DNA from 2 places in the Oxalicibacterium sp. genome. Region 2 is predicted to be linked to the other one. Evidence: predicted binding sites of a transcription regulator. Region 2 holds the regulator's gene; the other holds the start of a gene.
The links. Region 2 encodes LexA, which represses DNA repair genes until DNA is damaged. Its sites were predicted from a motif close to ACTGTATNNNNATACAGT; they were not measured.

Region 1: the regulator LexA is predicted to act here: its motif matches at 6,182-6,199, upstream of ACO1VH_RS10180 (PA0069 family radical SAM protein).

Annotation. Positions count from the first base shown of each region.
Region 1 covers NZ_JBMQZD010000005.1:120,576-132,636, forward strand. The annotation lists gene petA (ubiquinol-cytochrome c reductase iron-sulfur subunit) at 206-814, shown strand; gene ACO1VH_RS10150 (cytochrome b) at 814-2,220, shown strand; gene ACO1VH_RS10155 (cytochrome c1) at 2,241-3,005, shown strand; gene ACO1VH_RS10160 (glutathione S-transferase N-terminal domain-containing protein) at 3,088-3,699, shown strand; gene ACO1VH_RS10165 (ClpXP protease specificity-enhancing factor) at 3,775-4,269, shown strand; tRNA gene ACO1VH_RS10170 (tRNA-Thr) at 4,288-4,363, shown strand; gene ACO1VH_RS10175 (host attachment protein) at 4,426-4,866, opposite strand; gene ACO1VH_RS10180 (PA0069 family radical SAM protein) at 4,977-6,167, opposite strand; gene ACO1VH_RS10185 (UbiX family flavin prenyltransferase) at 6,323-6,910, opposite strand; gene grxD (Grx4 family monothiol glutaredoxin) at 6,939-7,253, opposite strand; gene ACO1VH_RS10195 (Tex family protein) at 7,329-9,671, opposite strand; gene chrA (chromate efflux transporter) at 9,817-11,031, opposite strand; gene ACO1VH_RS10205 (DUF748 domain-containing protein) at 11,062-12,061, opposite strand, start outside.
Region 2 covers NZ_JBMQZD010000001.1:397,543-409,603, reverse strand. The annotation lists gene mutS (DNA mismatch repair protein MutS) at 1-2,212, opposite strand, end outside; gene ACO1VH_RS02060 (DEAD/DEAH box helicase) at 2,376-3,737, opposite strand; gene ACO1VH_RS02055 (inositol monophosphatase family protein) at 3,905-4,696, opposite strand; gene ACO1VH_RS02050 (RNA methyltransferase) at 4,851-5,612, shown strand; gene lexA (transcriptional repressor LexA) at 5,672-6,325, opposite strand; gene rpsF (30S ribosomal protein S6) at 6,560-6,928, shown strand; gene priB (primosomal replication protein N) at 6,974-7,267, shown strand; gene rpsR (30S ribosomal protein S18) at 7,283-7,567, shown strand; gene rplI (50S ribosomal protein L9) at 7,594-8,046, shown strand; gene ACO1VH_RS02020 (replicative DNA helicase) at 8,147-9,532, shown strand; gene ACO1VH_RS02015 (DUF47 domain-containing protein) at 9,630-10,256, shown strand; gene ACO1VH_RS02010 (anion permease) at 10,334-11,341, shown strand; gene ACO1VH_RS02005 (PhoH family protein) at 11,405-12,061, opposite strand, start outside.

The DNA.
Region 1 (12,061 bases), on a different contig from region 2:
AGGTCAAATCAAATTTGTGCAACAGAAGCGCGGATTCGTGGATAATGCGTCGCACAAGGAAGCAAATGGAATATCGAAAGCATTCAAACGGTTCCGCCGAGGCAGTCAAGGGAACATCCATTTGCTTTTAAAACGGAAGTTGTCTCCGTTATAATCAAAAGTTGCTAGTAGTTTCGTACGATTCGATAGACATATTGGGGTTAGTATGAACAACGAAAAGCAGGTCGATTCCGGTCGGCGAGGCCTGCTTGTCGCAACATGTGCGGCAAGCGGCGTGGCTGGACTGGCAACAACAGGAGTTTTTGTCTCAACCTTTCAACCATCGGAACGTGCGAAGGCTGCAGGTGCCCCGGTTGAAGTCGATATCTCCACGCTGGCTCCCGGAGAAATGCGCACCGTCGAGTGGCGCGGCAAACCGGTCTGGATCCTGAAGCGCACGCCGGAACAGATCGCATCCCTGAAAGAGGTCGACGCGCTCGTTGCCGATCCCGAATCCCAACGCACCCAATTCTCGACGACGCCTGAATATGCGATGAACGAATGGCGCTCCCGCCAGAAGGACATCTTGGTCGTCGTCGGCATCTGCCCGCATCTGGGCTGCTCCCCCACCTCGAAATTCCAGACCGGCGCGCAACCGTCGCTGCCGGATGACTGGCATGGCGGCTTTCTGTGCCCGTGCCACGGCTCCACCTTCGATCTGGCCGGCCGCGTCTACAAGAACAAGCCGTCGCCGGACAATCTGCAGGTGCCGCCTTACATGTTCGAAGGCGAGACCAAGCTGGTCATCGGCAAGGACGAGAAAGGGGAGGCTTGATCATGGCATTCCAGGAAAAACAGCTTCCCGCAGATGCATCCTCCTGTGACAAGGCGTTGAACTGGGTCGATGCGCGTTTTCCGCTGTCTTCCACGTGGAAGGCGCATCTGTCCGAATACTACGCGCCCAAGAACTTCAACTTTCTCTACGTCTTCGGTTCGCTCGCGCTGCTGGTGCTGGCGATCCAGATCGTCACCGGCATCTTCCTCGTCATGCACTACAAGCCGGACGCCAACCTGGCATTTGCGTCGGTCGAGTACATCATGCGCGACGTGCCATGGGGCTGGCTGGTGCGCTACATGCATTCGACGGGGGCGTCGGCTTTCTTCATCGTCGTCTACATCCACATGCTGCGTGGTCTGTTGTACGGTTCCTATCGCAAGCCGCGCGAACTGGTGTGGCTGTTCGGTGTCGGCATCTTCCTGTGCCTGATGGCGGAAGCCTTCTTCGGCTATCTGCTGCCGTGGGGCCAGATGTCGTACTGGGGCGCACAGGTGATCGTGAACCTGTTCGGCGCGATTCCGTTCATCGGCCCGGACCTGTCGCTGTGGATTCGCGGCGACTACGTGGTGTCCGATGCGACGCTGAACCGCTTTTTCGCCTTCCACGTGATTGCGATCCCGCTGGTGCTGATCGGCCTCGTCATCGCGCATATCGTCGCGCTGCACGAAGTCGGCTCCAGCAACCCGGATGGCGTCGAGATCAAGGAAAAGGTCGACGAGAAGGGTGTGCCGCTCGATGGCATTCCGTTCCATCCGTACTACTCGGTGCATGACCTGTTCGTCGTCACGATCTTCCTGGCGATTTTCTCTGCAGTCGTGTTCTTCGCACCGGAAATGGGCGGTTACTTCCTCGAGTACAACAACTTCATTCCGGCCGATCCGCTGAAGACGCCGCCGCACATTGCACCGGTCTGGTATTTCACGCCGTTCTACTCGATCCTGCGTGCGACCACGTCGGACTTCATGTACTGGCTGGCGGCCGGCGTGGCAGCCTACGTTGCGCTGATCATCCTGAAGACGCGGCTGGCCAGCAAGTTCAAGATCGCCGCAGCGGTGATCGGTCTGCTGGTCATCGTCGGCATGTTCATCTTCGACGCGAAGTTCTGGGGTGTCGTGCTGATGGGCGTGTCGGTGATGATCATGTTCGGCCTGCCGTGGCTGGATACGTCGCCGGTCAAGTCGGTCCGCTATCGTCCGGGCTGGCACAAGTACATCTATCTGGTGTTCGGCATCGTCTTCCTGATCCTGGGCTATCTGGGCGTGCAGCCGCCGACCGATGCCCGTACGACGGTTTCGCAAATCTGTACTTTCGTCTATTTCGGTTTCTTCCTGCTGATGCCGTGGTGGAGCGCAATGGGCACGTTCAAGCCCGTTCCCGACCGCGTGGTCTTCCATCCGCACTAAGTCGCAAAGGATAAAAGAACATGACATTGCTGAAAAAACTGATTGCGACGTTGGTGCTTCTACCGGGCCTTGCGATAGCGGCCGAATCCGAACTCCCGCTGGATCGTGCACCGGACCATACGCGGGATCTGGCTGCCCTGCAGAATGGCGCCCGCCTGTTCGTCAACTACTGCCTGAATTGCCACTCGGCTTCATCGATGCGCTACAACAAGTTGCGCGATATCGGCCTGACCGATGAGCAGATCAAGGACAACCTGCTGTTTACCGGCGACAAGGTCGGCGACATGATGACGGTGGCGATGGCCCCCAAGGACGCCAAGGCCTGGTTTGGCGCGACGCCGCCGGACTTGTCGGTGATCGCACGCGCCAAGGCTTCCGGCGCCGGCAGTGGTTCGGACTGGTTGTACACCTATCTGCGCACTTTCTACAAGGACGACACCCGCCCGACCGGCTGGAACAACATGGTGTTCCCGAACGTGGGCATGCCGCATGTCTTGTGGGAATTGCAAGGAATCCGGGCCGCAAAATACGAGGAAATCAAGGATCCGCACGACGAAAACAAGGTCATTCACAAGTTTGCGGGCTTTGAACAGGTCACTCCGGGTAAAATGTCGTCCTTGGAGTACGATAAGTCGGTTGCCGACCTGGTCTCGTTCATGACCTGGATGGCCGAGCCTGCACAAAATACCCGGAAACGCCTCGGCGCCTGGGTATTGATGTTCCTGGGTGTCTTCATCGTGATCACCTGGCGCTTGAACGCTTCCTATTGGAAAGAGATCAAGTAATTCGTGCCCGCAGAATTGCGGGCAGTTGTTCCGGGGTGAGCCGTCCAGCGTCTCACCCTTTTGTTTCTAAGGAAACTGCACAATGATGGTTCTTTACTCGGGTACGACCTGCCCATTCTCCCAACGTTGCCGTCTCGTCCTGTTCGAAAAGGGCATGGACTTCGAAGTGCGCGACGTTGATCTGTTCAACAAGCCGGAAGATATTTCGACGATGAATCCGTACGGCCAGGTGCCTATTCTGGTCGAACGCGACCTGGTGCTGTACGAATCCAACATCATCAACGAGTACATCGACGAGCGTTTCCCGCATCCGCAATTGATGCCGGCCGATCCGCTGATGCGCGCACGCGCGCGCCTGATGCTGTTCAATTTCGAGAAGGAATTGTTCATCCACGTTCACACGCTGGAAAACGACAAAGGCCGCGGCGGTGAGAAGATTCAGGAAAAGGCACGCAATGAAATCCGCGATCGCCTGACCACGCTGGCGCCGCTGTTCCTGAAGAACAAGTACATGCTGGGCGACGAGTTCTCGATGCTGGACGTGGCGATTGCGCCGCTGCTCTGGCGCCTCGATCATTACGGCATTGAGCTGTCCAAAACTGCAGCGCCATTGATGAAGTACGCCGAGCGCATCTTCTCGCGTCCTGCCTACATCGAAGCACTGACGCCGTCCGAAAAGGTCATGCGCCGCTAAGCTCCTGCCGCGTCCTTCCTGTGCAGTCTGCGGGAAGTACGCGGCAAATTCGTGGCAAATCTGCAGTATTTCATCATGTCTGAAACATCCACCAAGCCCTACCTGCTGCGCGCCATCTATGAATGGTGCACGGACAACGGCTACACGCCCTACATGGCGGTCGTCGTCGACGGACGCACGCGCGTACCGATGGAATTCGTCAAGAACGGCGAGATTGTGCTGAACATCAGCTTCAGTGCGACCAGCGGCCTGAAGATGGAAAACGAGTTGGTCCGCTTCAGTGCGCGCTTCGGCGGCGTCTCGCGCGACATCGTCGTGCCGGTCGATAATGTGGTTGCCATCTATGCACGCGAGAACGGTCAGGGCATGGCATTCGAAGCCACGAGTTCAGCCGATGCGACCGAAGCCGGGCAGGAAGCGTTGCAAACCGATGTGCCGGAAACGACAGCGCCGACGCTGACTTCGGTGCCGTCGATGGAGCGGCCGGAAGGCAGCGAAGACGGCGATCCCGAACACGATCCGGAGCCGCCGAAAAAAAGCGGCAGGCCTACTCTGACGCGTATTAAGTAGGTACAATACGCGCTCTTTGCCGGCTTAGCTCATCAGGTAGAGCACATGATTTGTAATCATGGGGTGGCGGGTTCGAGTCCTGCAGCCGGCACCAGAAAAACAAAGGCCATTCTTCGGAATGGCCTTTTTGTTTTTGATACGCGCGAGTAAAAACAGTCATTGCACCCACGTGCGCACATACTGCGCAAGCTGCCGCGATTCCAGCCCGGAAATATTCTTCGAGACTTCCTTCGTCACCAGTTGCTGTACTTCCTTGCTCATGTTCTGGCGCAGCATGCCGAGAAATTTCGGAAAGGCAATCAGCGTCAGCTGATCGTAGCGGTGTTCGATGCGGGCCTTGTCCAGATAGTCGCTGACCGATTTGGAAAACAGCGTGGTCTTGTGCAACACCGCACTATTGTCCGGTTCGGCGGACGAGCCGTTGACCAGTCCGCGTTTGCCGGAATAGCGGCCGTTCGCATCGGTATTCAAATCCTGTTCACGCAGGCGCGCTTCGGGATTCAGGAATGCTTCGATTTCGCGGAGCGGGGCGCGAAGATTGTCCGCTTCGAAAATCCGGGCGCGATGTTCATCGGCAGCAACGATCCAGGTGGTCATGTCTTCCTCCTTTGTCAGCGGTGGCGATTTATTTTCGACCCGGGAAAAGAAGGTTTCGTTCAGAGCGATTGTGCATATGTCGTCAGTGCAGGGCGGCAAGTGCAATGTCGTCATTCGGTATTGCCGAAAAGGTCGAGCTGGCTGCCGTGCGCTTTTCCGACAGCGGCAGGCACATGCAAGGGGCGGCGAAAGCGCGAATTGTCCAAGGATGTGAAGCGCGTGACGCGTTGGCCGATGCCCAGCCGTTCGACGGCGATATCGAAGCGCCGTTGTATCAGTTCCGCCCACAGTCCTTCTCCTTTCATTCTGGAGCCGAACGTCGCGTCATAATCCTTGCCGCCACGCATGTCATGGATGCGGTTCATCACGCGTTGTGCGCGATCGGGAAAATGTGCCTGCAGCCATTGCCGGAACAACGGACTGACTTCCCACGGCAGGCGCAGCACGATGAAACCGGCGCTGATGACGCCCGCGTCGGCGACGGCGGCGAGGATGCGTTCGAGATCGGGTTCGGTAACGAACGGGATCACTGGCGCGATGCTGACGCCGACCGGAATGCCTGCATCGGTCAGCGTGCGTATCGTGCGCAGCCGCCGTGCCGGCGCGGCGGCGCGCGGCTCCAGCGTGCGCGCGATCGCCGGGTCCAGTGTGGTGATCGTGACGGCAACCGATGCGAGGCGTTTCGATGCCATGTCCGACAGCAGATCGATGTCGCGTTCGATCAGCGACGATTTGGTGATCAGCCCGACCGGATGCTCGCATTCGTGCAGCACTTCGAGTATGCGGCGTGTCAGCTTCAGTTCGCGCTCGCATGGTTGGTAGGCATCGGTGTTGATGCCGAGCGCGATGGATTCAGGCCGATAGGAAGGGCTGGCGAGTTCTCGCCGCAGCAGTTCCGGCGCGTTGACCTTGGCGAAGATGCGGCTTTCGAAATCCAGCCCTGGCGACAGGCCGAGATAGCTGTGTGTGGGCCGCGCGAAGCAGTAGATGCAGCCGTGCTCGCAGCCGCGGTACGGGTTCAGCGAAACGCCGAACGGCAGGTCGGGCGAAGCGTTGCGTGACAGGATGGTCTTGGCCCGCTCTTCGATGATTTGCGTCTTCCATGTCGAAGCGGATTCGTCCGCATCGTCATCTTTCGACGTTTCGTCGTCATGGCCGCTCCAGCCATCGTCGAAGGCTTCGCGGGTTTGCAGTTCGTAGCGTCCCTGCATGTTGGTCACGGCACCGCGACCCTTGCGGCCTTTCAGCGGCGCGGCAATCCATTGCGCTTCGTTGTTCGATTCGTCGTCCCGGTCAGACATTGCGCATCCAAAATACTGTATAAAAACACAGTATATGTGTCATGCACGACGATGCGAAGCCGAAGAGCGATAAATTTTCAGAGGCTTGCCGACATGCCAATGGCAAAGCGGCAAGATTGCCTGGACGCAGTATTGAACAGCGTGGAAGTGGCGGATTAGTCCGATGTTTTCATGCCCGACCAGCGCGGCGCAAGCGCATGTTGCAAGCCGAACAGATCGAGCACGCGGGCTAGCGTGTGATCAACCATTTTCTCGATGGAAGCAGGACGGTGATAGAAGCCGGGTAGCGGGGGAAAGATAATGCCGCCCATTTCGGTAACGGCGGTCATATTGCGCAGATGCGCGAGATTGAATGGCGTTTCGCGCACCATCAGCACTAGGCGGCGACGTTCCTTCAATGTGACGTCAGCTGCGCGTGCGATCAGGTTGTCGGAGAAGCCGTGTGCGACGGCGGCCAGCGTTTTCATCGAGCAGGGCGCGACGATCATGCCGTCCGACTGGAAAGAGCCGCTGGCGATGGCGGCGCCGATGTCACGCACGTTGTACGTCACGTCTGCCAGCGCTTCGACATCCTTGCGATTGAGATCGAGTTCCTGATGCAGGTTCAGTACGCCTGCTTCGGAAATCAGCAGATGCGTTTCCACGCCTGCGATGTGGCGCAGTGCCTGCAGCAGGCGCACGCCGTAGATGACGCCGGTCGCGCCGGTGATGGCAACGATCAACCGTGTCGGTCGCGTCGTCATCTCGGCTGCGCCGGCAGTTGCCGTCACGTTAGTCTTTCAGCAGCGTCTGCAGTTCGCCGGATTCGAACATTTCGGTCATGATGTCCGAGCCGCCGACGAATTCGCCCTTCACATACAGCTGCGGCACGGTCGGCCAGTTCGAATAATCCTTGATGCCCTGGCGAACTTCGGCATCGTCCAGCACATTGACGGTTACCAGATCCTTGACGCCGGCTTCCTTCAGCAGGGCGATCGCCTTGCCGGAAAAGCCGCATTGCGGGAATTGTGCGGTGCCTTTCATGAACAGCACGACAGGGTGCTGCGTCACGGTTTCCTTGATCCAGGTTTGTACTTCGTCGCTCATTGCGGCCTCACATTGGGGTTGATACTGCTTGAATCCGTCATTATAGGAAAATCCGGGCTGGCACGCTGCACTGCATCAGGATTTCAGTTTTGCAAACGCGGCAGCCATTGCGCCGCCGACCTGCGGCTGTGGAGCGCGTTGTTGTTGCGACAAGCGGCGCTGGTCGTTGCGATCTCCGCGTTGCTCGGGACGGCTGCCCGGCGCCGGCGCGCTGTCGGACAGGCGCATCGTCAGCGCGATGCGCTTGCGCTTCTCGTCGACTTCCAGCACCTTCACCTTGACGACCTGGCCGGCCTTGACGACGGTGTGCGGATCTTTGACGAAGGTATTCGACAGTGCGGAAATATGCACGAGCCCGTCCTGATGCACACCGATGTCGACGAAGGCGCCGAACGCGGCGACGTTGGTCACCACGCCTTCCAGAATCATGTCGGGACGCAGGTCGCGGATTTCCTCGACGCCTTCCTTGAAGGTCGCGGTGGTGAATTCCGGACGCGGGTCGCGGCCTGGTTTGTCCAGCTCCTTCAGGATATCGGTCACGGTCGGCACGCCGAATTTGTCGTCCGCGTATTTGGCCGGGCTCAGTGATTTCAGCAGCTTGCTGTCGCCGACGACGCTTTTCACATCCTTGTTGATGTCGGCCAGGATTTTTTCGACCAGCGGATACGATTCCGGGTGCACGGCCGAGGCGTCGAGCGGGTTGTCGCCGTTCATCACACGCAAAAATCCTACTGCCTGCTCGAAGGTCTTGTCACCCAGACGCGGCACCGCGCGCAACGCTTCGCGTGAGGCGAACATGCCTTTCATGTCGCGATAGCTGACGATGCTTTGCGCGACGCTGTTGTTCAGGCCGGACACACGCGCCAGCAGCGGCGCGGATGCCGTGTTGACGTCCACGCCGACCGCGTTCACGCAATCCTCGACGACGGCGTCAAGTGAACGCGCGAGCTGCGTCTGGCCGACGTCGTGCTGATACTGGCCGACGCCGATCGATTTCGGATCGATCTTCACCAGTTCCGCCAGCGGGTCCTGCAGGCGGCGTGCGATCGATACGGCGCCGCGCAGCGAGACGTCCAGTTCCGGCAATTCGCGTGAAGCGAATTCGGAAGCGGAATAGACGGAAGCGCCGGCTTCGGAGACGACGATCTTGGTCAGCTTCAATTCCGGCGTCATCTTGATCAGGTCCTGTGCCAGTTTGTCGGTCTCGCGCGAGGCGGTGCCGTTGCCGATCGAGATCAGCGCGACGTTGTGCTTGGCGGCGAGCAGCGCCAGCGTGTGCAGCGAACCGTCCCAGTCGCGGCGCGGCTCATGCGGATAGATGGTTGCCGTATCGACCACCTTGCCGGTGGCATCGACCACGGCGACCTTCACGCCGGTACGCAGGCCGGGATCGAGGCCCATCGTCGCGCGCGGGCCGGCCGGCGCGGCCAGCAGCAGATCCTTCAGGTTGCGCGCGAACACGTTGATCGCTTCCTGTTCGGCTTTCTCGCGCAGCGTCGTCATCAATTCCGTTTCCAGATGCATGAAGACTTTCACGCGCCAGGTCCAGCGCACGGTGTCGGACAACCACTTGTCGGCCGGACGGTCCTGGTTGGCAATGCCGAAGCGCTTGGCGATGCGTTCCTCGCAGGGATTGTGCGGCGCATCCCATTTCGGTTTTTCTTCTTCAGTGTCGAGACGCAGATTGACGTTCAACATCTCTTCGCGACGACCGCGGAACAGTGCGAGCGCGCGATGCGACGGAATCGTGCCGAGCGTTTCCGAATAGTCGAAGTAGTCGGCGAATTTGGCGCCTGCATCCTGCTTGCCGTCGACCACCTTCGATTCGACGATGCCATGTTCGTTCAGGTATTCGCGCAGCGCTTGCAGCAGTGTCGCGTCTTCCGCGAAGCGTTCCATCAGGATCTGGCGTGCGCCGTCGAGCGCGGCTTTGGCATCCGGCACGCCGGGATTCTCGGTGCCGTCGACGGTGAAGGCCGGCTTCAGGTATTTTTCTGCTTCGGCTTCGGGCGACAGCATCGGATCGGCCAGCAGCGCATCGGCCAGCGGCGTCAGACCCGCTTCGGCGGCGATTTGCGCCTTGGTGCGGCGCTTCGGCTTGTACGGCAGATACAAATCTTCGAGACGCGTCTTGTCTTCCGCATGCTGGATCGCATCCAGCAGTTCCGGCGTCATCTTCTTCTGTTCTTCTATCGACGCGATGATCGCGGCGCGGCGATCTTCCAGTTCACGCAGATAACGCAGACGTTCTTCCAGCAGGCGCAGTTGCGTATCGTCGAGTCCACCGGTGGCTTCCTTGCGGTAGCGCGCGATGAACGGCACGGTGGCGCCTTCGTCCAGCAGGGCGACGGCAGCGGCGATCTGTTGCGGTTTGGCGGCGAGTTCGTGGGCGAGGCGTAATTCGATCGAAGGCAGCATGAGGATCCGGTGAAATGTAAAACGAGCGCTAGATGATACGCAAAACGAGGGGATGCGCCAGTCTTGACAAATCGGCCCAGACGCGCGGGCGTATCAAGGTCGATGCCTGGGAGTAATGTTCGATGGCGATATTGGATGACGGGTCTTATGGCAATGCCGTCAACAACCAGCCGGCCAATGCGCCGCCCGCCACCACCAGCCATGGCGGCCAACGGCCGAACGTCAGCGCGGCGAACGCCAATAACGCCAGCACAGCATCGCCTGCATCAAGAATGCCGGTCTGCCACACCGGCTGATACCAGGCCGCGAGCAGCAAGCCGACGACGGCTGCATTGACGCCGGCCAGCGCCGATTGCGCTTTCGGATTGCGGCGCAGCGTTTCCCAGAACGGCAGCGCACCGGTGACCAGAAGGAAAGCGGGAGCGAAGATCGCAAGCAGGCATGCCAGTCCGCCCAGCCATGGCGACGCGAAGCCCGGCATCGCGGCGCCGAGGAAGGCGGCGAACGTGAACAGCGGCCCCGGCATCGCCTGCGCGGCGGCATAGCCGGCCATGAAGGTGCCGGCATCGATCCAGCCCGGATGCACCACTTCGCTTTGCAGCAGCGGCAGCACGACGTGGCCGCCGCCGAATACCAGCGCGCCGGCGCGATAGAACGCGTCCACTGCCATCAACGCCGGCGCCGGAAAGATGTGCGACAGGATGGGCAGGGACGCCAGCAATATGAAAAAGATGCCCAGCCAGCCGGCGCCTGCACGATGGCCGATTGTTGTCGGTAGCGCTTCGTGCGGCGTGGTTTGTGCGGGTTTCAGCAACAGGCCGATCAAGCCGGCTGCGGCGATGATGCCGATTTGCGCTAGCGGAACGGGGAAGAGCAGTGCCGTGGCAGCAGCGGCAAGCATCACCGCAATGCGCGCTACGCCGGTGCACAGGATGCGCGCCATGCCGACGACGGCCTGTGCGACGACGGCGACTGCCACGACTTTCAGCCCATGCAGGATGCCAGAAGATAAAAGGTCCTGATGATGCGCGATGCCGAGCGCAAACAGGATCATGAGAATGGCCGACGGCAGCGTGAAGCCAGCCCATGCCGCCAGCGCGCCGGTATAGCCGCCGCGAAACAATCCCAGCGCGATGCCGGTCTGGCTGCTTGCCGGACCCGGCAGGAACTGGCACAACGCCACCAGGTCGGCATAGGCACGTTCGCTCAACCAGCGGCGGCGTGAGACGAATTCATCGCGAAAGTAAGCGAGATGCGCGACCGGGCCGCCGAAGCTGGTGAGCCCCAGTCGCAGGAAGATCAGGAAGATGCGGATGGCGCTATCGGCAGCACCATCCTTTGCGGGATGTTGCGAAGACATGAAGACGATTGCGCGATTGCGATATTCGTATCACTTCAACGAGAAATCGACGCGCGCCGCCGGTGTATCGCCCTTTGCATTGTCCTTGCCGTCGGCACCGGATTTTGAAGCGAGGATGAAGATGCGTTCAGCCGGAATCTTGCCTTCGGTCGTTAGCCAGTCCTTCGCTGCCTGCGCACGGCGATTGCCCAGCAAGGTGAGATCGTCATCGCTGACCTTGGCATTTTCGATCATCAGCTTTTCCATTTCCTCAACCGGCAGATCCTTCTGGAAGCCGATCATGTTGCGTGGCTTCTTGAAGTCCTCGTCCTTGTAGACGCGCTTGAGCAGCGCCGGATATTCCTGCGGCGTGACGATGACGCGCTCGCCTTCGGCAGACTGGCCGCGCGCGACCATCTCCTTCAGTTTGAGCGCGCGCACCTTGCGGTCTATCGATGCGCGCTTCAATCCTTCGCGATCGGCCTGCGGATCGGTGCGACCGGTGATCTCCAGTTTCAGCGCAGGACGGTCATCCAGCGCCTTGGCGATTGTCTTCAGTTTTTCCGCCGCCTTGTCGGTCAGTGCCGCGCGGCCCGGATCGAAGGCCAGGTGCGACAACTCCTCGCCGCCGCCGAACATCGAACCGATCAGCGAAAACGGCGCCGTCACCGCTTTCGTGATCAGGTTGACGATCACCTTGACGATGATGCCGCCGATCGAGAACTGTGGATCGTCGAGCGAGCCGCCGATTGGCAGATTGATGTCGATGACGCCGTTGCGATCCTTGAGTAGCGACAACGCGAACTGTACCGGAAGCGATGGCGCATCCGGACTGTCGACCTTGTCGCCCAGCGTCAGCTGTTCGAGGATCAGGCGGTTCTGCGCGGTCAGCACGCGATCCTCAACCTTGTACGACACGTCGAAGGTCAGCTTGCCCTTCTCGATGCCGTAGCCGATGTAGCGGCCGGAATAGGGCGAAAGCGGCGCCAGTTCCATGCCGCGTACTTCGGCGCGAATGTCCATGGACAGGTCGCCCTTCAGCGGGTTGACG
Region 2 (12,061 bases):
GTGCGATCGCCCAGGCGAGCGCCAGGCCATCGAAGGTCGACGTGCCGCGGCCGACTTCATCCATCAGCACCAGCGAGTGTTCGGTGGCACCGTTCAGGATGGCGGCCGATTCCGTCATCTCGACCATGAAGGTGGAACGGCCGCCGGCCAGATCGTCGGCCGCGCCGATACGCGTGAAGATGCGATCGATCGGGCCGATGACAGCGCTGGCAGCCGGGACGAAGCTGCCGACGTAGGCCAGCAGCGTAATCAGCGCAACCTGCCGCATGTAGGTCGATTTACCGCCCATGTTGGGGCCAGTGATCAGCAGCAGGCGACGTTCGTCGTTCAGCATGCAATCGTTGGCGATGAAGCGTTCGATGTGATTCTCGACGACAGGATGGCGGCCTTGTTCGATGGCGATGGCGGGTTCGGCCACCAGTTGCGGCGCGCACCAGTTGTTGCGCAAGGCATGATCGGCGAGCGACACCAGCGTGTCCAGTTGCGCCAGTGCATGTGCAATGCTTTGCAGAACCGGGATGTGCAGCAGCAGTTGCTGCAGCAACTGGTCGTACAGGAATTTCTCGCGTGTCAGTGCGCGTTCCTGTGCCGACAGCGCCTTGTCCTCGAATGCCTTCAGTTCCGGCGTGATGTAACGCTCGGCATTCTTCAGCGTTTGGCGGCGGCGATAGTCGTCTGGCACCTTGTCGGTCTGGCCGTGCGTGACTTCGATGTAGAAGCCATGCACTTTGTTGTATTCGACGCGCAGGTTGGCGATGCCGGTACGTTCGCGCTCGCGCGTTTCCAGGTCGATCAGGAACTGGCCGGCGTTTTCGGACAGTCCGCGCAGTTCGTCCAGTTCTGCATCGTAGCCGCGCGCGATGACGCCGCCGTCGCGCACCATTGCGGCGGGTTCCATTGCGATCGCGCGCTCCAGCAAATCCAGACATTCGCCTGGCGTCGCCAGCGCATCGTGGATGGATTTCAGCAACGGCGCATCGGCATCCTTGTTGCACATCGATACATAGGTGCGCAGCGACGGCAGTTGCTGCAGGCCGTTGCGCATGCCGGCGAGATCGCGTGGGCGGGCGCTCATCAGTGCAATGCGTGTGGTGATGCGTTCGATGTCGGGCACCGAGGCTAGCGTCGACGAGATGCCGCCGGTGGCGTCGGCGCGCATCAGTGCGTTGATGGCGGCGTGGCGTGCAACGGCAACGCGCTGGTCGCGCGGCGCGTGATGCAGCCAGTGGCGCAGCAGGCGTGAGCCCATCGCGGTGCGGCAATGGTCGAGCAGCGAGAACAGTGTCGGTGCGTTGTCCTGGTTGCGCAGCGATTCGGTCAGTTCCAGATTGCGGCGCGTGGCGGCATCGAGGCCGATGAATTCATTCTCGGTTTCGACGGTCAGCGTGCGTACATGCTGTAGTCCCTGGCTTTGCGTCGATTGCGCGTAGCGCAACAGGGCGCCGGCGGCGCCGATTGCCGGTTTGAGTCGATCGGCGCCGAAGCCGCTCAGTGTGGCAACCTGCAATTGTTCAAGCAACGCCTTGCCGCCATGCTCGCTGTCGAAGTGCCAGTCCGGCACCAGCGTAGTGCGGGCGAGGGCATAGTCACCGAATGCGTCGAACGGCTGGTCAATGCCGCCCGACAACAGGATTTCGGCCGGCGCGATCCGTTCCAGTTCCTGCTTCAGGCGCATTTCCACCTGCTGTGCATCGACGGTGAATTCCATCAGCTTCAGCGCGCCGCTGGCCATCGACAGCCAGGCGAGGCCGATCGTGACGTTTTTGCGTTGCGTGCTGCTGTTCAATGCGAGCAGCGGACGTTCGGCCTTTTCCGGCAGCAGATCGGAATCGGTCAAGGTGCCGGGCGTGATCACGCGTACGACCTTGCGCTCTACAGGCCCCTTGCTGGTGGCGGGATCGCCGATCTGTTCGCAGATCGCAATCGATTCGCCGAGCTTGACCAGCTTCGCCAGATATTGCTCGACCGAGTGGAATGGCACGCCAGCCATCTTGATCGGATTGCCGTTGGAAGAACCGCGTTGCGTCAGTGTGATGCCGAGCAGGCGCGACGCCTTTTCGGCATCGTCGAAGAACAGTTCGTAGAAATCGCCCATCCGGTAGAACAGCAGCGTCGTCGGATGATCGCTCTTGAGACGCAGGTACTGCTGCATCATCGGCGTGTGTTTTTCGTGCGACGGAGAGGATCTGTTTTCGTTTGCCGGCAATGACATGGTCGGTTCTGGTTCGTCAACAGCGCGCGAGCCGCCGGATGGTGTGCATCGGCGGTGCGCCCAGGATAAAGACGACATTGTATGCGACGCCACCGTCTTTGTAGACCGGCATGGCGGGGCGGGCACTTGCGACGGTGTGCCGCAAGTGCCGGGATCGCGAGGGTTAGCGTCCGCGCCCTGCGTTGCGTTGTGGCTGGTTGCCGTTGCGATTGGCGGAGGAGGCTCCCGATCGGTTGTTCGGACGCGGCGCGCCATTGGCCGGCTTGGCTGCCGGCTGCGACTGGCGCGATCCGCCGCCGGCTGCGCGCCCCGGCTGCTGCGGACGGCGCCCGCCGTGGCCCTGGCTGCGCAACTGGATCGGTTGCGGCTTTGCATTCGGGTCCGGTTCGAAGCCGACGATGACTTCCGCCGGCAGCTTGCGCTTGATCAGCTTTTCGATGTCCTTCAGCATCACGTGCTCGTCGACGCAGACCAGCGAGACGGCTTCGCCGGTTGCGCCGGCGCGGCCCGTGCGGCCGATGCGGTGGACATAATCCTCCGGCACGTTCGGCAGATCGTAGTTGACGACGTGCGGTAACTGGTCGATGTCGATGCCGCGCGCGGCGATGTCGGTAGCGACCAGTACCTGTAGTTTGCCGTCCTTGAATTCGGCGAGCGCCTTGGTGCGCGCAGACTGGCTCTTGTTGCCGTGGATCGCCATGCCGGAAATGCCGTCCTTGCCGAGCTGTTCGACCAGACGGTTGGCGCCGTGCTTGGTGCGCGTAAAGACCAGTACCTGCGACCAACTGCGGCTCTTGATCAGATGTGCGAGCAGCGGATGCTTGCGGTCGCGATCGACCGGGTGGATCTTCTGCTCGATGATTTCGACGGTGGAATTCAGCCGCGCGACTTCAATCGTCGCCGGATTGTTCAGCAGGCCGTTCGCCAATGCCTTGATCTCGTCGGAGAAGGTGGCGGAAAACAGCAGATTCTGGCGCTTGGGCGGCAAGGCGGCGAGCACCTTGCGAATGTCGCGGATGAAGCCCATGTCCAGCATGCGGTCGGCTTCGTCCAGCACCAGGATTTCGATGTTATCCAGATTGACCGTACCTTGCTGCATGTGATCCAGCAGGCGGCCCGGTGTCGCGACGAGAATATCCACGCCGTGCTGCAGCAGCTTGATCTGCGGATTGATGCCGACGCCACCGAAGATGACGGCCGACGACAGGTTCGTGTACTTGCCGTAGGCGCGCACGCTTTCCTCGACCTGTGCGGCGAGTTCGCGGGTCGGCGTCAGCACCAGCGCGCGGATGGCGCGTGGCGACGTGCGTGTCTTATGCGGCGTGCCGCTGGTTGCGAGACGATGCAGTACGGGCAGCGTGAAGCCGGCGGTCTTGCCGGTGCCGGTCTGTGCGCCGGCCAGCAAGTCGCCGCCGGTCAGCACGGCGGGGATCGCCTGCGCCTGAATGGGAGTGGGAGCGTTGTAACCTTGTTCGGTCACGGCACGAACAATGCCTTCGGCCAGGCCGAGGTCGGAAAATGACATGTGAAACTCGATGAAAAAAGTGATCGGCCTGTCGCCGCGTGGCGCCAGTCGCAGGCAAACGGATTCGGTGTTGGGAGCGTCGTTATGGACGGCGGCAGAGGACTGGTGCGATGCCGCGTGGCTGCAGTATAGCAGCGCTGCCTGCGCAGCGCCGCTATTTGCGATGTTTATTTGTATGGAGCGAGCAGGGAAACCATCTGCGCGAAGATTTTTGGCGAACCGGCAATGATGTCGCCCTTGTACAGATAGTCGGATTCGCCGGTGAAATCGCCCATGATACCGCCCGCTTCGGTAACCAGCAGCGAACCTGCGGCGATGTCCCACGGCTTCAGGCCTTTTTCGAAGAAGCCGTCGAAACGGCCGGCCGCCACGTAGGCCAGATCCAGTGCAGCCGAACCGGGGCGGCGCAGGCCGGCGGAATTCTTGATGATGGCCTTGAACATCTCGATGTATTCGTCGAGGCGACGCATGTCGCGGAACGGGAAGCCGGTGCCGAGCAATGCTTCGGACAGTTTGTCGCGCTTGGAGACGCGGATGCGCTTCTCGTTCAGGAAGGCACCGCCGCCCTTGCTTGCGGTGAAGAGGTCGTTGCGTGTCGGATCGTAGACGACGGCCTGCGTGATCTGGCCTTTCTGTTGCAGTGCGATCGATACGCAGTATTGCGGAAAGCCGTGGATGAAGTTGGTGGTGCCGTCGAGCGGATCGATGATCCAGACATTTTCGGATTCGTCGTGCAGGTTGGCCGATGCGCCGGATTCTTCGGCGAGCACGGCATGATCGGGGTACGCGTTCAACAGAATCTCGACAATCGCCTGTTCGGCGGCGCGATCGACTTCGGTGACGAAGTCGTTGTGTCCCTTGTCGGTGACCTTCACGCGATCCAGGTCGAAGGAGGCGCGGTTGATGACGGCGGCGGCGCGACGCGCGGCCTTAACCGCCGTATTGAGCATGGGGTGCATAGGGATTCCGTTAAAATGGCGGCGCTTCGCCTGTACGAACGCGCTACCCGATTCGAATTAATGAGCGATGCGGCATAAAGGGCTGGTCGAGTGTGCGAAAAATCGCACAAGGCCATCGTTCCAGCCGGATTGCCGCGCAATGCCGCTATTTTAAATGAACCAGCCGCAAACCGACACGCCTCTTTTCAAACGCCTGCGCTTCGTGCTGGTGGAAACCAGCCATCCGGGCAATATCGGCGCCGCCGCGCGCGCGATGAAGACGATGGGATTTGCCGAGATGGTGCTGGTCAATCCGCGCGACATGGCATTTGCACAAAACGAGGAAGCCATTGCCTTTGCCAGCGGTGCGCTGGATGTGCTGAATGCCGCGCGCGTCGTTACGTCGATCGACGAGGCCTTGCAGGGGGTGCATTTTGCTGCGGCGCTATCGGCGCGGCTGCGCGAATATTCGCCCCCCATCCTGTCGCCTCGTACGGCATCTGCAACGATGTCGGCTATCGAGGCGCCGGTGGCGCTGGTGTTCGGTAACGAGCGCTACGGTCTGCCGAACGAAATCGTCGAGAAGTGCAATGCGCTGATCAACATTCCGGCCAACCCTGAATACGCTTCGTTGAATCTGGCACAGGCGGTGCAATTGCTGGCTTACGAATGCCGCATGGCTGCATCGGGAGAGAATCTGACGGAAGCCGGTATCGGCTTCCAGGGTGAGCCGGCGAGCGCAGAGCAGGTCGAAGGCATGTTTGCGCATCTGGAGCAGGCACTGATGGAGATCGACTTCCTCGATCCGCAGAATCCGAAGAAACTGATGCCGCGCCTGAAACGCCTGTTCGCGCGTACGCAGCTGGAGACGGAAGAGGTCAACATCCTGCGCGGCATTGCGCGCCAGATCATCGAAAGGCGGCGCCGGCTGGATTGATGCTGGCGCAGCGTATCGGTGGCTGCGCCAACGAAGATTTCAGCGAATGCTTCGGCGATTTAGTGCCAGGAGCGCACCAGACCCACCGCCAATCCTTCCAGTGCGAAATCGTCGCCATCGCCGACACGAATGACCTTGAAGTCCGGATTTTCCGGCAGCAGTTCGATCGCCGAACCGGTCTTGCGATAGCGCTTGACCGTTACGTCGTCGCCGATGCGGGCGACCACGATCTGGCCGTTGCGCGCCTGATCGGTTTTCTTCACTGCCAGCAGGTCGCCATCCAGGATGCCGACGTCGCGCATCGACATGCCGCGCACTTTCAGCAGGTAGTCCGGCTTGACCGGGAACATCGACGGATCGACGTTGTACGTCTGTTCCACGTGTTCCTGCGCCAGAATGGGGGAACCGGCGGCGACGCGGCCGACCAGCGGCAGGCTCAACTGCATCAGTGCAGGATGCGGCAGTGCCATCTGCGACGGCGCCTCGCGTTCGTTCGATCCGCTGTCGCGCAAACGGATGCCGCGCGAGGTGCCGGGCGAGATTTCGATCGCGCCCTTGCGGGCCAGTGCCTGCAGATGTTCTTCCGCCGCGTTGGCAGAACGGAAACCAAGTTCGGCGGCGATTTCCGCGCGCGTGGGCGGAAAACCGGTGTTTTCGATCGCGTCGCGAATCAGGTTGAGGATTTGTTCCTGGCGGGCGGTAAGCTTGATCATGGCGGCTTGTGCTGTGAATGCAGACAGTATGGGATTTTATACAGTATTTGCATCAATGCAAGCGCCATGTGCCAGGCGCCTCGTCGCATGTGGCCGAAACGGCAGTGGGCATGGCCCTAAATGCTTGAATGAATTGAATTTTCGCCGGATTCGCGGTATAGTTGCGGGCTTTTCCTCTTCCCACACTCGTCTGACGCCGGGGTGGGCGTTTAATCAAGTCCATAAGGAGCTTACATGCGTCACTATGAAATCGTATTCATCGTGCATCCCGATCAGAGCGAGCAAGTGCCTGCAATGATCGAGCGCTACAAGGGTATCGTCACTGCACGCGGCGGCGTTATCCATCGCGTGGAAGACTGGGGTCGTCGTCAAATGGCCTACATGATCCAGAAACTGGCGAAAGCACACTACGTCTGCCTGAACATCGAATGTGACAGCGAAACGCTGGCTGAAATCGAAACCGGCTTCAAGTTCAACGATGCCGTTCTGCGTCATCTGACCGTGAAGATGAAGAAGGCCGAAACCGCACCTTCGCCGATGATGAAGGCCGTGCAGAAGGAAGACGCTGCCAAGAGCCATCGCAACGAGGCGCCTGCTGCCTAAGTCCTGGCGTACCGGGAGTGTGAATCAGGTTTTTGAAGCCGTTTCGTGAACCAGTTTCAATTTGTTGCCACCATCGCCGAGCGCGAAATTCTGCGTTACACGCCGGCAGGCGTACCGATAGTGGAAGCAAGATTGCTGCACAGTTCGCAGCAAATTGAAGCGGGAACCCCCAGGTTGGTCGAGTTTGAAGTTGCCGCGATTGCCGCGGGCGAGATTTCGGGCAGATTCAACCAGGCCGAACTGGGCGGGACATTCAGATTCACAGGTTTTCTGGCACGCAAGGGACGCAACGGCAAAAGCCTTGTTTTCCATCTCACAGATTTCGAAAAACACATTTAGATACAGGAGCCAAAAATGGCATTCGGTAAAAAATTCGACAAGAACAAACTGAAAGAAAAACGCAAACAGCAGAACCCGCTGTTCAAACGCAAGAAGTTCTGCCGCTTCACCGCTGCAGGCGTCGAGCAGGTCGATTACAAAGACATCGACACGCTGAAGGATTTCGTTCAGGAAAACGGCAAGATCATGCCGGCACGCCTGACCGGCACCAAGGCAATCTACCAGCGCCAAGTGGATACGGCGATCAAGCGCGCACGTTTCCTCGCGCTGCTGCCGTACACCGATCTGCACAACGCCTAATCAACGACTGAATCAGGAGAAAAAACATGCAAGTCATTCTGTTGGAAAAAGTCGTTAATCTCGGCAACCTGGGCGAAGTCGTCAAAGTCAAGGACGGTTACGCACGCAACTTCCTGATCCCGCAACGCAAGGCACGCCGTGCAACGGCAGCTGCGCTGGCAGAGTTCGAAGTCAAGCGCGCCGAGCTGGAAAAGATCGCTGCAGAAAAACTGGCTGCTGCACAAGCGCAAGGCGAGAAGCTGTCCGGTCAATCGATCCAGATCGGCCAGAAAGCCGGTGTGGATGGCCGCCTGTTCGGTTCCGTCACTAACTTCGACATCGCGGAAGCGCTGGGCAAGCAAGGTTTCGGCGTCGAAAAAGCCAACATCCGCATGCCGCAAGGCCCGCTGAAGATGACCGGCGAGCACCCGGTTTCGGTAGCGCTGCACACCGACGTTGTCGTCGATATCACGATTTCCGTGGTCGGCGAACAGGCCTAAAAGCAACACTGCATTCGATGCAACAAAAAGCCGGGTTTTCCCGGCTTTTTTCTTGTCCGCTTCCTCTAAGCATCGGTCGCCAGCAGGTATAATGCGCGCCATGAATACGCCAGCCGATCCGCAGCTCGACTCCCTTCGTGTTCCGCCGCACTCCATCGAATCGGAACAATCGGTTCTGGGCGGTCTGCTGCTGGACAATGCGGCATGGGACCGTATCGCGGATTTCGTCAGTCAGGAAGATTTCTACCGCTACGATCACCGCATCATCTTCCAGCACATCGCCAAGCTGATCAACGGCTCGCGTCCGGCCGACGTCATCACCGTTTTCGAAGCGTTGACCAACAGCGGCAAGGCCGACGAGGTCGGTGGCGTCGCCTACCTGAACGCGCTGGCGCAGAACACACCGTCGGCAGCCAACATCCGGCGTTATGCCGAAATCGTGCGCGACCGCGCCGTGCTGCGCAAGCTGATCACCGTTTCCGACGAAATTTCCGGCGCCGCTTTCAATCCGCAGGGCAAGGAAGTCAAGCAGATGCTGGACGAGGCCGAATCCAAGATCTTCGCGATCGCGGAAGAGGGCGCGCGCGGCGCACAAGGCTTCCAGGAAATCCAGCCGCTGCTGACGCAGGTCGTCGAACGCATCGACGAACTCTACAACCGCGACAGCACCAGCGACATCACCGGCGTGCCGACCGGTTTCGCCGATCTCGACCGCATGACATCCGGCCTGCAGCCGGGCGATCTGGTCATTGTCGCCGGCCGTCCGTCGATGGGTAAAACGGCATTTTCGGTCAACATCGGCGAGAACGTCGCGATCGACAGCGGTCTGCCGGTCGCCGTGTTTTCGATGGAGATGGGCGGCACGCAGCTGGCGATGCGTATGCTGGGTTCGGTCGGCCGTCTCGATCAGCATCGCCTGCGCACCGGCCGCCTGAATGACGAGGACTGGCCGCGCCTGACGCATGCGATTCAGAAGATGAACGATGCGCAATTGTTCATCGACGAAACGCCGGCGCTGAACTCGATGGAATTGCGCGCGCGTGCGCGCCGTCTGTCACGCCAGTGCGGCAAGCTGGGCCTGATCATCATCGATTACCTTCAGCTGATGGCGGCGAATTCGGCAGGCGAAAACCGCGCAACCGAAATTTCCGAAATCTCGCGTAACTTGAAGGGCCTGGCGAAAGAGCTGAATTGCCCGGTGATTGCGTTGTCGCAGCTGAACCGCTCGCTGGAACAACGTCCGAACAAACGCCCCGTGATGTCCGATCTGCGCGAATCCGGCGCCATCGAGCAGGATGCCGACGTGATCCTGTTCATCTATCGCGACGAGGTCTACAACCCCGATTCGCCCGATAAGGGCACGGCCGAGATCATCATCGGCAAGCAGCGTAACGGCCCGATCGGCGCGGTGCGCCTGACCTTCCTCGGCCAGTACACGAAATTCGAAAATTACACCGGTTCCAACTCGGTGTATCAGGGCGACTGACATGATTCGCTGCGCCATGACTTCCTCGATTCATCGCCGCCACATAAGAGCGGTTCTCTATCCGGTTTCCCTATTCTAATTTTCAAAGAGAATAATCATGTTTGGACGACTCCTGCCGAAAGACGGCAAATTCTTCGACCTCTTCAACGAGCATGCCGAATACTGCGTCAAGGGTGCGAAGGAAATGGTCGCATTGATGACCAATTTCGACGATCTCGAAATTCGTGTGCATGCGATCGAAAGCATCGAGAAACAGGCCGACAAGGTGACGCATGCGACGCTGGATGCGCTGCACAAGACCTTCATTACGCCGCTGGATCGCGACGACATCCACCAGCTGATCTCGCGCATGGACGATATTCTCGATCTGCTCGAGGATGCGGCGCAGACCATTTCGCTGTACGACATCAAGACCATCACGCCGGAAGCCAAGCGCCTCGCCGAACTGTGCCAGGCCTGCATCGAGAAGGTCGCCGCGGCCGTCAAGCTGCTCGACAACATGGACAATTCGCGCGAAATCCTCGGCATCTGCCAGGAAATCGATCGTCTCGAATCCGATGCGGACCATGTGATGCGTGCGGCCATGTCCAAGCTGTTCCGCGAGGAACCGGATGTGCGCAACCTCATCAAGCTGAAGGCGATCTACGAACTGCTGGAAACGGTGACGGATCGCTGTGAAGACGTTTCCAACATCATCGAAGGCATCATCGTCGAAAACGCATGATCGACGCGCAGGCGTCTCTTCCGGTTAGGTTGCTGCGCAGTCTGAACCGGGTGTATTGAACCAAGACTAGATACCCCATGCAAACTCTTCACATGAGCCTTACCGTGCTCGCTTTTCTGATCGTGCTGGCATTGGTGTTCGATTTCATGAACGGCTTCCACGATGCAGCCAACGCCATTGCGACTGTCGTGTCGACCGGCGTGCTGAAACCGCAGACGGCGGTGGCGATGGCGGCAGCCTTCAATTTCATTGCGATCGGCGTCTTCCACCTGCAGGTGGCATCGATGATCGGCAAGGGCACCATCGATCCGCACGTCATCGATCATTACGTCGTATTCGGTGCGCTGGTCGGCGCCATCATGTGGAACGTCGTCACCTGGTATTTCGGGCTGCCGTCCTCTTCCTCGCATGCGCTGATCGGCGGCCTGGTCGGTGCTGCCGTCGCCAAGGCAGGCACCGATGCGCTGGTTGCTTCCGGCCTGATCAAGATCATCCTGTTCATCGTGCTGTCGCCGCTGCTCGGTTTCATTTTCGGAGCGTTGATGATGGTGATCGTGTCGTGGCTGTTCGTGCGATCGTCGCAACGTACGGTCGATCGCATCTTCCGCCGTCTGCAACTGGTTTCCGCGGCCATGTACAGTCTGGGTCACGGCGGCAACGATGCGCAAAAGACAATGGGTATCATCTGGATGCTGCTGATCGCTGCAGGCGTCTCGGCCCCTGAAGATCCGCTGCCGATGTGGGTCGTGATCAGCTGCTACAGCGCGATCAGTCTCGGCACGTTGTTCGGCGGCTGGCGCATCGTCAAGACGATGGGACAGAAGATTACCAAGCTGAAGCCGGTCGGCGGCTTTTGCGCGGAGACCGGTGGCGCCTTCACGTTGTTCCTGGCGACGGCGCTGGGCGTGCCGGTTTCGACCACGCATACGATCACGGGTGCCATCGTCGGCGTCGGCGCGTCGCGCAAGATGTCGGCCGTGCGCTGGGGCGTGGCGGGCAACATCGTCTGGGCATGGATTTTCACGATCCCCGCTTCGGCCTTTGCCGCGGCAATCGCCTGGTGGATCGGTACGATGATTCTTTGAGTCCTGCCGCAATAAAAAAAGCCTGCCGATTTGGCAGGCTTTTTTGTTTGTGACGTACCGCGATTACAGCACGTCGCTTGCGTGATCCGCCAGGCGCGAGCGTTCGCCGCGCGCCAGCGTCACGTGACCGCTGTGCGTCCAGCCCTTGAAGCGATCGACGACGTAGGTCAGACCGCTTGAACCTTCGGTCAGGTAAGGCGTATCGATCTGCGCGATGTTGCCGAGACAGACGATCTTGGTGCCCGGGCCGGCACGCGTGACCAGCGTCTTCATCTGCTTCGGCGTCAGGTTCTGCGCCTCGTCGATGATCAGGTACTTGTTGACGAAGGTGCGGCCGCGCATGAAGTTCAGCGACTTGATCTTGATGCGCGAGCGGATCAGGTCCTGCGTCGCCGCACGACCCCATTCGCCGGCATCAGTGTCGGCCTTGTTCAGCACTTCGAGGTTGTCGTCGAAGGCGCCCATCCACGGCGACATCTTTTCCTCTTCGGTACCCGGCAGGAAGCCGATGTCTTCGCCGACCGGAACCGTTACGCGGGTGACGATGATCTCGCTGTAGAGCTTGGTTTCCAGCACCTGCGCCAGACCCGAAGCCAGCGCCAGCAGCGTCTTGCCGGTACCGGCCTGGCCGAGCAGCGTAACGAAATCGCATTCCGGATCCATCAGCAGGTTCAGCGCGAAGTTCTGCTCGCGGTTGCGCGCCGTCACGCCCCACACGCT